DNA from 3 places in the Neptuniibacter sp. QD37_11 genome. Region 2 is predicted to be linked to each of the others. Evidence: predicted binding sites of a transcription regulator. Region 2 holds the regulator's gene; each other region holds the start of a gene.

Region 1 (4,219 bases), 280 kb from region 2:
GCGTAAACCAAACCATTCAGGTTTTGTCTTACACACCAATATAGCGTTTATGCTTCTTTTCTTTGACGTAGCTTATATCCACTAAAACTAGACCATCGATGCAGTAGTTAAAGTCTGGATCTACACCGAAATCTAGGAAACGAACACCGCCTTCAGTGCACAGTTCGCTGTATTGCTTATAAAGTGTTGGGACGTTTACACCCATAAACTCTAATTGCTCTTTTAGGATACTGAAGTCACTTTTGTAATTGTTTCCACAGAAGAGGCTTCTCATATGCTCTTCAGTAACGTCGTCGATTCCATATGGGGAAACGGAACTAGCGAGGTTCTCACTATCCTCAAAGTAATGACGATAAAACCAAACCAACATATCTTTTGCAGCCTTAGGATAATTATTGCTTAGGCTGACTGGGCCAAACATATAGCGAATTTCGGGGTGTTTGCGAAGGTACGCACCAATCCCATACCAGAGATAATCTAAACTACGCTTTCCCCAATATTTGGGTTGTACAAAACTACGACCAAGTTCGATACCTTGTGAGAAATAGGGCTGCATCTCATCGTTATATTGGAAAAGGTCGCTGCTGTAGAGTGCCTTTTCAGGTTGCTCTTTCAGCTTAGCTGCTTCTGCCAATCGATAAGCTCCAACAATTTCCAACTCTTCTTCATCCCAGAGGATGATGTGGCGGTAGTACTGATCATAGTGATCGAGATCTTTTTTTGTGCCTGTGCCTTCACCAACGCAGCGGAAGGCTATCTCTCTTAAACGACCAAGTTCATGCATCACTGCCGAATCTTTAATAAAGTCGAATAAGTAGATCTTCTTGCCGTCAGCGGTTTCACCGAGTAGTTCAGCATCGCGCAGTTCTTGTTTGATGCTTTGGCGGTCTTGAGGGTGTGCTATGGTTTTCTCTGTGATAAAAAGCGGTTTCTTATTTTTGGCAATCCTGTAGAGATGCTTTTTAAGCAGCTTGGTTTTTTCTGCTGTGGATACTGGAACGGCATCGATTTGGCTGTAAGGAATCGCTTCACCAACTTTTATCTGGATCGTCACTGAGTATTGCTTGAACATTTCTCGGGCCAGCATGATGGTGGAGAAGTTCTTGTTCAAATAAGAAACGCTATAGAAAAGTGGTGAGTTCTTACCCCCAATAAACACCGGTAGGATTGGTGCATTGGCTTTGCGAGCAATACGTAGAAAACCACTGTTCCATTTATCGTCTTTGATGCCTGTAATCCCTGCACGTGAAACTTCACCGGCAGGGAAGACGATAACAGCTTGTTCTTGCCTTAGGGCATCAACAATACCCTCTATGTTCTTTTTACGTGTATTCCCATTTAAGTTATCAACAGGTAGAAATAGATTGCTGATAGGGTCAAAGTTCATTAGAACATCGTTAGCGACAATTTTTACATCTCTACGAACCTCACCAACCAGTTTTAGCAGTGATAAACCATCGAGTGCACCTAGTGGGTGATTAGCAATGATTACTACTCGTCCAGATGAGGGAATGTTGGCTCGATCGTGATTACTGATACTGTAACCAAAATTAAAGTAATCCAAGACGCGATCAATAAATTCAAAACCATGGGCATCTTTATTTTTGGCTAAGAAGGTATTGATCTCTTTTTCATGAACCAACTTACGCAGCATATGCAGTGCTGAACGCTTAAAAGGTGTTGGTTTTGTGTCGAAATCAGGAAATTTATTAATGACCGCTTGTTCTACGTTTAGGACAGGCGTTTCTGGCTGGGAAGTATTTTCACGTATGTTCATAACGTAAAAATATAGGGAGGGAGTATGACCAACCTTTGACGATTGCTTTACGATTTTATGACAGGTTGCTAATCGCCACTAGTGTCATTCTCTTTCAAGGCTTTAGTCCAAAGATCACCATCCTCCTGTCTGCGTCCTGGATTTTGGCGACGATTGGGATTATCAGGTTCAAACCTGATTTCGGCTCGCCTGTCCTTGAGTTCTCGTCTGTCTTTTCCTGAACGGGTATTGGAACCGTGAGGATCGTTGTCCATAGGAATTCTCGGGTTTAGTTTAAGGAGGAATTCTGGGTAGTTGAATAGAGGAAGAGAGAGAGCTACCCAGAATTCCTAAAGCCTTTAATCTTCAGCTTAGCAAAGAATTTTGATTTTTCGATCAAATGAAAATAATATAACTGTATAAATAAACAGTATTTGTTTTTATGCAACGAAAAATCATTCATTGTGACTGTGATTGCTTTTTTGCTGCGGTTGAGATGAGAGATAACCCAGCACTAAAGCAAATACCTATGGCGATTGGCGGTGATCCCTCTCGTCGTGGAGTCATCGCAACCTGTAATTATCCCGCCCGTGAATATGGAGTGCGCTCGGCTATGGCGACCGCTCAGGCCCTTAAGTTGTGCCCTGATCTCACCGTCATACATGGCAACATGGATAAGTACCGCGAAGCTTCTCGACAGATTATGGATATCTTTCGAGACTATACCGATATCATTGAACCGTTATCTCTTGATGAGGCTTTCTTAGATGTGACGGGAACTGATCTTTGCCAGGGAAGTGCGACTTATATTGCGGAAGAGATCCGCCAGAGGGTGAAAGAAACAGTAGGTATTACTATCTCTGCAGGCGTTGCCCCGAATAAATTTATTGCCAAAATTGCCAGTGATTGGAATAAGCCTGATGGTTTATATGTTGTCAAACCTGCTCAAATCACAGCATTTCTAGATGACTTATCGGTAGATAAAATTTCCGGTGTAGGCAAGAAAACTGCAGAGAAACTCGGGTCGATGGGTATTTCTACCTGTTTGGATCTTCGAAAACGTTCATTGGCTGAGTTGGTTGAGCGCTTTGGAAAGTTTGGAAAGCGTTTGTTTGAGCTAGCTAGAGGTATTGATGATAGGCCTGTGCAGACCAGCCGTATAAGAAAATCGATCAGTGTTGAGCATACTTATGCAAATGATCTAGGTGATGTAGAAGCTTGCTTAGAAAAGCTACCGACCTTATTAGAGGAGTTAGCTGAAAGGTTTGCAAAGCACGGCAAGGATAAACAAATCACAGGCGTGATTGTTAAAGTTAAATTTTTTGATTTCATCCAAACTACGGCGGAGCATGCCGTCGCAATCCCGGATTTAGCTCATTTTCGCCAACTACTGATTGATGCATTTAATCGGGGAGGGCGACCTGTGCGATTACTCGGTGTCGGTTATAAATTAAAACCTCTACTAGATCAGCAACCTAAGCAATTAAATCTTCTCGACTTTTCGTAATTAGACCTTTTGCTTTAATTTAATCCATACTAGGCAACATTATTCAGTAGATGGATATGCCTAGGGGCGATATGTCTGATAGTGAAGTAAGCATCGATAATTTAAGGGTACGTTTAGCTACTTATAGCCATGAATACAGATGTGGCATAGAAGGTTGGGCGTTACGTTGTTGCCAATTAGCTATGGATGCCACTGACAAAGGTAACTATGGTGTTGGGGCTCTACTGATCAGTCGAGAAGGCGATATTTTGGCAGAAGCTGGAAATCAGGTTTTCTCTAATGGCTTTAACTCTTCTGCCCATGCTGAGATGTGTGTGATCGATGAGTTTGAACTACTATATCCTGATTATTCCGCTAGATCAGGTTTAATGTTACTGACATCCTTAGAACCTTGCCCTATGTGCTGTGCCCGAATACTCGCTGCTGGCATTGGTCGAGTAAGGTATCTGGCGATAGATAAAGATGGCGGCATGATGTCGCATTGCGATAATTTGCCTTATGCTTGGAAAAACCTGTCTGAATTGATTGATATTCAAGAGGTTAAAGATCTTCCGGAACTTTCCAAATTGGCGGGTGATATTGCATCTGCGAACATTTCTTTATTGAGAAAGAAACTATTAGGGATTATTCGCCCCTGATCCCTGAAATTAGCCATTGCTTTTGCTATACTCGCGCGCTTTTACACGGTCTGGTCAAAAAAGAACCAGTGTCTACCCGAGGTGATAAATGATCCAATTGCTTGTGTCTAAGACACAATCGCTAAAAAGCGACCTACTTTCAGGTTTGACAGTGGCTTTGGCGCTGGTACCTGAAGCTGTAGCTTTTGCGTTTGTAGCTGGTGTTGAGCCATTAGTTGGCTTATATGCAGCGTTTATGGTCGGACTGATTACTGCCACTATTGGTGGTCGACCAGGTATGATTTCTGGGGCTACTGGCGCTTTGGCGGTAGTAATGGT
Region 2 (4,219 bases):
AATAACCCTGATTGTTCCGGTTTTGAAGTTGAGAAGGGTGAATATCGTATCAAAGGATATGATGGGCCTGTTCTAGAGTGTGATAAATGCTCAGCTGAGATGCAACTTAAAACCGGTCGCTTTGGTAAATACTTCGGTTGCACTGAGTGTAAAAATACCCGTAAGTTGTTGAAAAACGGAGAGCCTGCGCCACCTAAGATGGATCCTGTTCCAATGCCTGAGCTTCAGTGCGAAAAGGTAGAGGATACGTACATCCTGCGTGATGGAGCATCTGGTTTGTTCTTGGCAGCAAGTCAGTTCCCTAGAAACAGAGAAACACGTGCCCCGAAAATTGTTGAAATACTGCCGCATCAGTCTGAGATTGATCCGAAATATGAATTCCTGTTCAGTGCGCCTAAGAATGACTCAGATGGAAACTTGAGTGTCATTCGCTATAGCAGAAAGACTAAAGAGCAGTACGTTATGACCGAGGTCAATGGTAAAGCGACTGGTTGGCGTGCATTCTATCGCGATGGTAAATGGGTCGAAGAAGAGACCCGTAAAAAAGCGAAGAAGAAATAATCGGGGATTTCATGAGCGGTATATATCAGGCACGCACGAATCAGAAGTTGAGCTTTACACGACTTCATCTAGAACAGCTTAAAAAAGCGCAAGATGACACCAGTTGGAGCAAGCATGCATTGATAGAGTCTTATAACGAATCAGTGTTGTTCCACCTGACGTCAGCCTATGATGCTTTTTTACGCGAAATTGCTGAATGGTATAAAGTCGATACGGAAAGCTTTCAAGGCTATCGTGCGTTAGCTGCGGAAATGGCCCAGACCGGCGTCGAAAGCCCTGAGTTGACACAGTTAAACAACCTAGAATCCGATGATTCATCTTGGTTGCATAAAATGATGTCCGCTTATGAAGCCTGCTGGCATGGTTCAGATGCCAAACAAGCAGTGACTGAAACTAACAGTGTTTCTGAAATACATGTGCTGCAGATCAATCCTGATCATGCAGAGGATGGTGAAATCATTACTGAGTATCAAACTTGGTTTGATTCACTGTCGGAATTAGTTAATCGCCTCAGAGAAGGCATGCAAGAGTGGTAAATTAAGTGTCAGGACTAACACCCGAGACCGTGCTTGAAATAATAGAACTTGATGAAGGTGGCCTAGCAATCCGGAATATGGACAGCGATGAAGAGCCGATGATTAAAGTTAATTTTTCAGATGCACTTAAAGAACAGTTAAGTGATCAATATCTAGATGTCGCTCGCGTTATGTTAACCGCAGGCATCCAGATGATGGCGGAATCTGGGGTGGGTTTAGAACAAGAGCCTGAAGAAGAGATCCCTCCAACTATTCATTAAGCAATCTCTGATAATGAGCTTCTCTCAGATAAAGCTCATTATTGGGGTGATGATACTTTAACTAGGCGCCTTTACAAAAATGGAAGCTAATACTTAACTATGTTGACGGCGTCTAATTATAATTCCGTGACTTTGTCCTTTCTTAGCGGCACTTTCTAAGTCGTTAAATTCTTCATCATTTAAGTATCCAGGCCATGATATTACAGCGTGGCTAGTGCCTGTGCTTAGCGCCTGTTTAGCAAGCTCAAAGGTACTATGTTTGTTATCTGGGTTGAGCAGAATGACTTTAGTCAGATCAATGCCTGCCTCAATCAGAAGGTTTTTCGGTAATAACACAGGTGGAGCAATCCACACAAACCAGCGATCATCCTGACTTAGTTGTGCAAGCAATGGCATCAACATTGGGATGTTAGAAAAATTCTCATCTTGGACAACGATTTCAGTCATCGTACCTGCAAGCTGATTAGCTGGCTTTTGCTTAGTGAAAATTTTTTCATTTGCAGATGTGCTCTGCATGATTGCTGTTGTTTGGTTCGCGTGAAATGCCATCATGGTTAGTTACCTCTACGAATAACGCCGACGCTTAAACCTTCTATTGCCAGTGGTTGTTCGTTTAAATCCACTACAATCGGTTCAAACTCTTCATTTTCAGCAATTAGATAAACGATGTTACCTTCACGCTTGAAGCGTTTTACGGTAACTTCATCTTCTATTCGAGCGACTACAATCTGCCCATCCTTTGCTGTTTGGCATTGGTGTACTGCCAGTAGATCACCGTCCATGATGCCTACATCTTTCATACTGCTACCTTTCACCCTTAAGAGATAATCCGCCTTAGGGTGGAAGAAGTCAGAGGAGATTGTGCAGTGATCTTCAACATGCTCTTGAGCAAGTATTGGCGATCCTGCTGCTACCTGACCAACAATCGGTAGGCCGCTATTTTCCTCTTCCAATTCAGGTACTCTGATACCTCGTGAAGTACCCGGAATAATTTCTATAGCGCCTTTTTTTGCCAGCGCTTTCAAGTGTTCTTCAGCTGCATTAGCTGATTTAAACCCTAAATCGCGGGCAATATCTGCGCGAGTAGGTGGGTAGCCGGTATCGCCAATGTGACGCTTGATGCAATCCAGAACTTCCGTTTGTCGTTTAGTCAGCTTCATGATCTTGTCTGTTTGTTTATACAGTACGTGTATTTTTATACAGTATTTTGGGTTTGTAAAGCAACTTATGTTTTTTTATACAGTATTTTTGTTATTAAACTGTCATAACTGTTAGAATCGCGGCTAGATTTTCGATGGAATACGGTTTTGTTAGATAAGCAGCTCAAGCAAACAATACAGCAGGCCTACAGTACTTTTCTCAATAACAGAGGATTGAAGTCTCGCTATGGCCAGAAATTGATGATTGCTGAGGTTGCGAAAACTTTGGGCGCTATTACTGCCAATTCTGAAGGCGAAAGGACCGGTGGTCAGCATATCTGCGTCACGGAGGCTGGTACTGGTACGGGTAAGACGATGGCCTATCTTTTGGCTTCTGTTCCTATAGCCCAGCAACGAAAAAAGAAAGTTGTTGTTTCTACAGCAACAGTTGCCCTTCAAGAACAGCTTATTCTTAAAGACCTTCCACAGCTGATTAGCGATGCCGGAATCAATCTTACTTATGGTTTAGCTAAAGGCCGAGGACGATATTTTTGTATTTCCAATGCAGAGAAAATATTGGAGCAACAGAATGAATTAGGCCAAATTGCATTGTATGAAGATGAAGTAGCTCAAAAACTTCAGACCTCAGATATTGATGAGGTTAAATCTCTACTTAGTCACTATGCCTCGGGTGAGTGGGATGGCGATAGGGATGCTTTAAAGAATACAGTGCCTGATGCTGTTTGGCGGTTGTCTACTAGCGATCATATGCAGTGTACAAATCGTCGCTGCAGTAACTTTTCAATCTGTCCATTCTTTAAGGCTAGACAAGAGTTGGATAAATGGGATCTGATAGTTGCCAACCATGATCTTGTTTTAGCTGATCTCTCTCTTGGAGGCGGCGCTATTCTGTCGCCGCCGGAAGATACCATCTATGTCTTTGATGAAGGCCATCACCTAGGCACTAAAACTACGGGGCATTTTTCTTATAGCTTACGTGTTAAATCCAGTATCCGTTGGATGAGCAAAGCAACACGCAGCCTCAATAAATTATTGAATGACGCGTCTGATCACATAGTACTTCGAAATTATATCGAGAAGTTAGCTAACCCTTTTGCAGATATGGAAAATTCCTTGAAGGAAGTCCAACTTCTATTAAATCAAATACTTGAAGATAAACTCCAAGGCCCAAGTGATCGCTATCGTTTTGCGCAAGGTATGATTCCTGAACCGTTACAGTTGTCCTTTCACAATTTTGCTCAGGCTGCAGAGAGAGTCGTTTTAAAATTTGAGCAGATTGTTGATCTTCTGAAAGAAGGAATGGATGGTGAGTTAGCCGATCTGCCCCTAGCTATCTGTGAAACTTGGTATCCGCAGATGGGTGTGCTTTTATCCCGTATGCAATCGATGTATTGGTTAGCTAATTCTTACGCTGTATCTGATTCGACATCAGGACTCCCGACGGCCCGCTGGATCGTTAAAGTAGATGGTAATGATGGCATTGATATTGAGTGTTGCAGTAGCCCAGTGTCAGCGGCGGAAACCTTACAAGAGCACCTTTGGAAAAACTGCTACGGTGCTGTTATTACTTCGGCTACGCTAACCGCACTAGGGCGGTTTGATCGACTATATGCTGATCTTGGCATACCAACGGATAGTCCTTGTAATATATTTATGAGTCCATTTGATTTTCAAAATGCGGCCGAATTGCATGTCCCTGCAA
Region 3 (4,219 bases), 730 kb from region 2:
AGCGCCCACCCGCTAGGTCATCTGATGACCCCATACGAGTAAATATACGATCAACAATGCCAATTGTTGCGGCTGAAGCAGGAACATAACTACCAATATGCGCAAGTAGGGTAATTAGCGCTGCTTGGCGCATATAGGTAGATTTACCGCCCATATTTGGGCCTGTAATGACGAGCATCTTCCGCTCAGTATCTAGGTCTAAATCATTAGCTACAAAGGGTTCAGCCAACACCGTTTCTACTACAGGGTGACGGCCGCGCTGTATTTTAATTTGTGGTATATCTGTCAGTGTTGGTGGTACGTAATCTAGCGTTGTTGCACGTTCCGCAAGGTTTGCTAGGACGTCCAGCTCTGCGATAGCGGCAGCTGAATCTTGCAGATCAGCCAGCTCTTCAGCAATCGTTTCAATTAGTTCTTCGTAAAGCGCCTTTTCACGGGTTAGCGCTCGGCTTTTTGCTGATAGGGCTTTGTCTTCGAACTCTTTCAGCTCCGGCGTAATATAGCGTTCAGCATTTTTAAGGGTTTGGCGGCGAATATATTCAGCTGGTAATTCGGCATTTTGTGCTTTTCCTATCTCAATAAAATAGCCGTGCACGCGATTGTAGCCTACTTTCAAGGTGGCAATGCCGGTACGATCTCGTTCTTTCTGTTCTAGCTTTAGTAGGTATGCACCTGCATTTTCACTAATGCCACGTAGTTCATCGAGTTCAGCATCATAGCCATCAGCAATTACCCCCCCTTCACGAATGACTACCGGCGGGTTTTCTATCACTGCCTTGGTTAGCAGCTCTGCCAAGTTTGGAAATTCTGAGATTTGCTCAGATAACTCGTTCACTAACGGAGCATTGGCTGCTTCGATCTGTTGCTGAAGCAAAGGTAAGGAGTTAAGTGATGTCTTTAATCGTTCCAAATCGCGCGGGCGTGCTGATCTGAGTGCGATACGAGCTAAGATGCGTTCGCTGTCACCGATGAGTTTGAGTGTGCTTTGAATCGTTTCGAAGTGATAGTTATCAATCAACCACTGAATAGAGGTTTGTCGTGCACATAGTGTTGCTCTGTCTTGAATCGGGCGGTGTAGCCATCGTCTTAACAGACGGCTTCCCATGGGTGTGCGGCATTTATCGATAACTTTGGCGAGCGTGTTATCAAAACCGCCCGATAAGTTTTGATCAAGTTCTAGGTTTTTACGTGTCGCTGCATCCAGAGCTACACAGTCATTATGCTGTTCAATCTGAATGCGTCTGATATGAGGTAGTGAGGTGCGCTGGGTTTCTTTCGCATACTGTAATAAGCAACCCGCAGCAGTTGTTGCGACCGATAGGTGATCGCAACCAAAGCCACTTAGATCTTTGACTTTAAATTGTTGGCATAAAAGATCATTGGCGGTGTCTGTTTCAAAGTGCCAAGGGGATTGCGGACGCAGGCCTTTGCGTTGGCTTAATACGTTATGTAATTGGCTATCTTCATTGTAGAGTGTTTCAGATGGACGTAAACGCTCAAGCTCGCTCATAAGGGTGTCTTGATTATCAATTTCCATCAGGCTAAAACGACCCGAAGCGATATCTACAATAGCCAACCCGTAAGTGTCGCAAGACTGATTAATAGCTACCAGTAAGTTGTCTCTATTTTCATCAAGAAGTGCTTCATCACTGACTGTGCCTGGAGTGATGATTCGAGCCACCGCGCGTTCTACTGGCCCTTTGCTTGTGGCTGGATCTCCTACCTGTTCGCAAATAACTACGGATTCGCCTGCACGAACAATCTTACCTACATAGTTCTCTGCTGCATGGTATGGGATACCCGCCATAGGGATAGGCTCGCCGCCAGATTTGCCGCGGGCGGTAAGAGAGATGTCTAACAGATCCGCAGCTTTTTTAGCATCGTCATAAAACAGCTCATAGAAGTCACCCATCCGATAAAACACCAATTGATCAGGGTGTTGTGCTTTGATGCGTAGGTATTGCTGCATCATTGGGGTGTGAGTAGTTGCTGCTTGTTTGGTCATAGAGATATTAATTACTAAATGATGATATAAAGAGTTGTTACGCAAACTTAACTTGAGGCATTGTACGGTAAATAAAGCGGCTTAAATAGTTTGAATAGGGTGGATCAGTATGCAATTACCGCTGACGGATATTGCTGAAAAATTACAGACAAATAATTTGTTTATCGCAACAGCTGAATCATGTACCGGTGGTTGGATTGCGCAAGAGATTACTGCGATCCCAGGTAGTTCTGCTTGGTTTGATTGTGGCTTTGTCACTTATAGCAATGCGTCAAAACAGAAGATGCTTGGGGTATCAAAAGATACCTTAGAGCAAAATGGAGCAGTGTCTGCCGAGGTGGTTGCTCAAATGGCAGAAGGGGCTCTCAAGAATAGTGGTGCGCATATAACTGTAGCGACCAGTGGTATTGCTGGGCCGGCTGGTGGAAGTAAAGAGAAGCCTGTGGGTACTGTATGGTTTGCTTGGGCTGAGCAAGGTAAACCTGTTAGAACAAAAAAATGCTGTTTTGATGGTGATCGTGAATCAGTTCGAAAACAAGCAGTTAGCGTAGCGTTAGAAGGGATTTTGCAGAACTTATCTGATTGAGGGTTGCAATCCGGAAAACTTGTGAAATAATACTGTCCATACATACAGTGTTTTGCGCAGTAATTAGATGCGCACAATATGAATTTAGAGAAAGTAGGGTCGAAGATGGACGCAAATCGCAAAAAAGCATTAGACGCAGCGTTAGGTCAAATTGAAAGGCAGTTTGGTAAAGGCGCAGTGATGCGTATGGGGGATCAGCCTCGTGAAGCGATTCCATCTGTTTCTACTGGGTCTCTAGGTCTGGATATCGCGCTTGGTATAGGCGGATTGCCGTATGGTCGTATCGTTGAAATTTATGGTCCTGAGTCATCTGGTAAAACAACTCTGACATTACAGGTTGTAGCGGAAGCTCAGAAGCAGGGTAAAACCTGTGCCTTTGTTGATGCTGAGCATGCGCTAGATCCTATTTATGCAGAGAAGCTAGGCGTTGATGTAGATAGTCTTCTGGTTTCACAGCCGGATACAGGTGAGCAGGCGCTAGAAATTACAGATATGCTAGTTCGCTCTAACGCAGTTGATGTAATCATCGTCGACTCTGTAGCTGCTTTGACGCCGAAGGCAGAGATCGAAGGTGATATGGGTGATTCCCATGTTGGTCTTCAGGCTCGTTTGATGTCTCAGGCGCTACGTAAGTTGACGGGTAATGTTAAGAGCTCTAACTGCTTGTTGGTATTCATTAACCAGATTCGTATGAAGATTGGGGTTATGTTTGGTAATCCTGAGACAACTACCGGTGGTAACGCGCTTAAATTCTACTCATCTGTTCGTTTGGATATTCGCCGAACTGGTGCAGTTAAGAAAGGTGATGAGGTCGTTGGTAACGAGACGCGTGTGAAGGTTGTTAAGAACAAAGTTTCACCGCCGTTCCGTCAGGCTGAGTTCCAGATTATGTATGGTGAAGGTATCTACCATATGGGCGAAGTTATTGATCTAGGTGTTAAAGAGGGCTTAGTTGATAAATCGGGTGCTTGGTATGCTTACAATGGCGATAAGATTGGGCAAGGTAAGGCCAATGCATCTAAGTTCTTGGAAGAGAATCCTGAGATTGCGAATGAAATCGAAACAGAACTTCGTAATCGCTTGCTTTCGACACCTGCACCGAAAGAAGACGATGCTGAAGATAAAACTGAAAGCCTTGATCTGATTTAAGGCGCTAAGCTAGCACAGGAAAACCTCCGTCTATAGATGGAGGTTTTTTCGTTTTAAGAGGGTTGGTTATGGATGAGAGTCCTAATAAAGAAGCATGGAGCAAGGCAATTCAGTTACTGTCACGGCGCGAATATTCTTATAAAGAACTAAGCCAGAAGCTTGCTCGTAGTATTGAGGGGGCAGATATAGATAGTGTATTGCAAAGCCTAGAAGAGGACGGGTACTTATCTGATCAACGCTTTTGTGAAAGCTTTGTACGTATGAGAGTGGGGCAAGGTCATGGTCTTATAAGAATCCGGTTTGATTTAAAACAGAAGGGTATAGCTTCGGAATTGCTGTCTAGTTGCTTAGAGGATTTAGAGATAGATTGGTTTGTCCAAGCTGAGGAGCTTTACCGGCGCAAATATAGAGAGCCTCTAGCGGATAAGGACTTTAAAGAGCGCAGTAAGCGCATGCGATTTATGAGTCAGCGCGGATTT

The links. Region 2 encodes LexA, which represses DNA repair genes until DNA is damaged. Its sites were predicted from a motif close to TACTGTNTANNTANACAGTA; they were not measured.
Region 1: dinB (DNA polymerase IV) is a predicted target of LexA. The motif match lies at 2,170-2,189, and genes of this name have one in related genera.
Region 3: recA (recombinase RecA) is a predicted target of LexA. The motif match lies at 2,622-2,641, and genes of this name have one in related genera.

What each region holds. Positions count from the first base shown of each region.
Region 1 covers NZ_CP180552.1:2,581,625-2,585,843, reverse strand. The annotation lists gene ACMXYT_RS11965 (lysophospholipid acyltransferase family protein) at 29-1,777, opposite strand; gene dinB (DNA polymerase IV) at 2,199-3,263, shown strand; gene ACMXYT_RS11955 (nucleoside deaminase) at 3,335-3,901, shown strand; gene ACMXYT_RS11950 (SulP family inorganic anion transporter) at 3,990-4,219, shown strand, end outside.
Region 2 covers NZ_CP180552.1:2,301,817-2,306,035, reverse strand. The annotation lists gene topA (type I DNA topoisomerase) at 1-561, shown strand, start outside; gene ACMXYT_RS10605 (DUF6586 family protein) at 573-1,097, shown strand; gene ACMXYT_RS10600 (hypothetical protein) at 1,103-1,357, shown strand; gene ACMXYT_RS10595 (cell division inhibitor SulA) at 1,451-1,909, opposite strand; gene lexA (transcriptional repressor LexA) at 1,912-2,520, opposite strand; gene dinG (ATP-dependent DNA helicase DinG) at 2,665-4,219, shown strand, end outside.
Region 3 covers NZ_CP180552.1:3,034,014-3,038,232, reverse strand. The annotation lists gene mutS (DNA mismatch repair protein MutS) at 1-2,005, opposite strand, end outside; gene pncC (nicotinamide-nucleotide amidase) at 2,115-2,591, shown strand; gene recA (recombinase RecA) at 2,697-3,740, shown strand; gene ACMXYT_RS14210 (regulatory protein RecX) at 3,809-4,219, shown strand, end outside.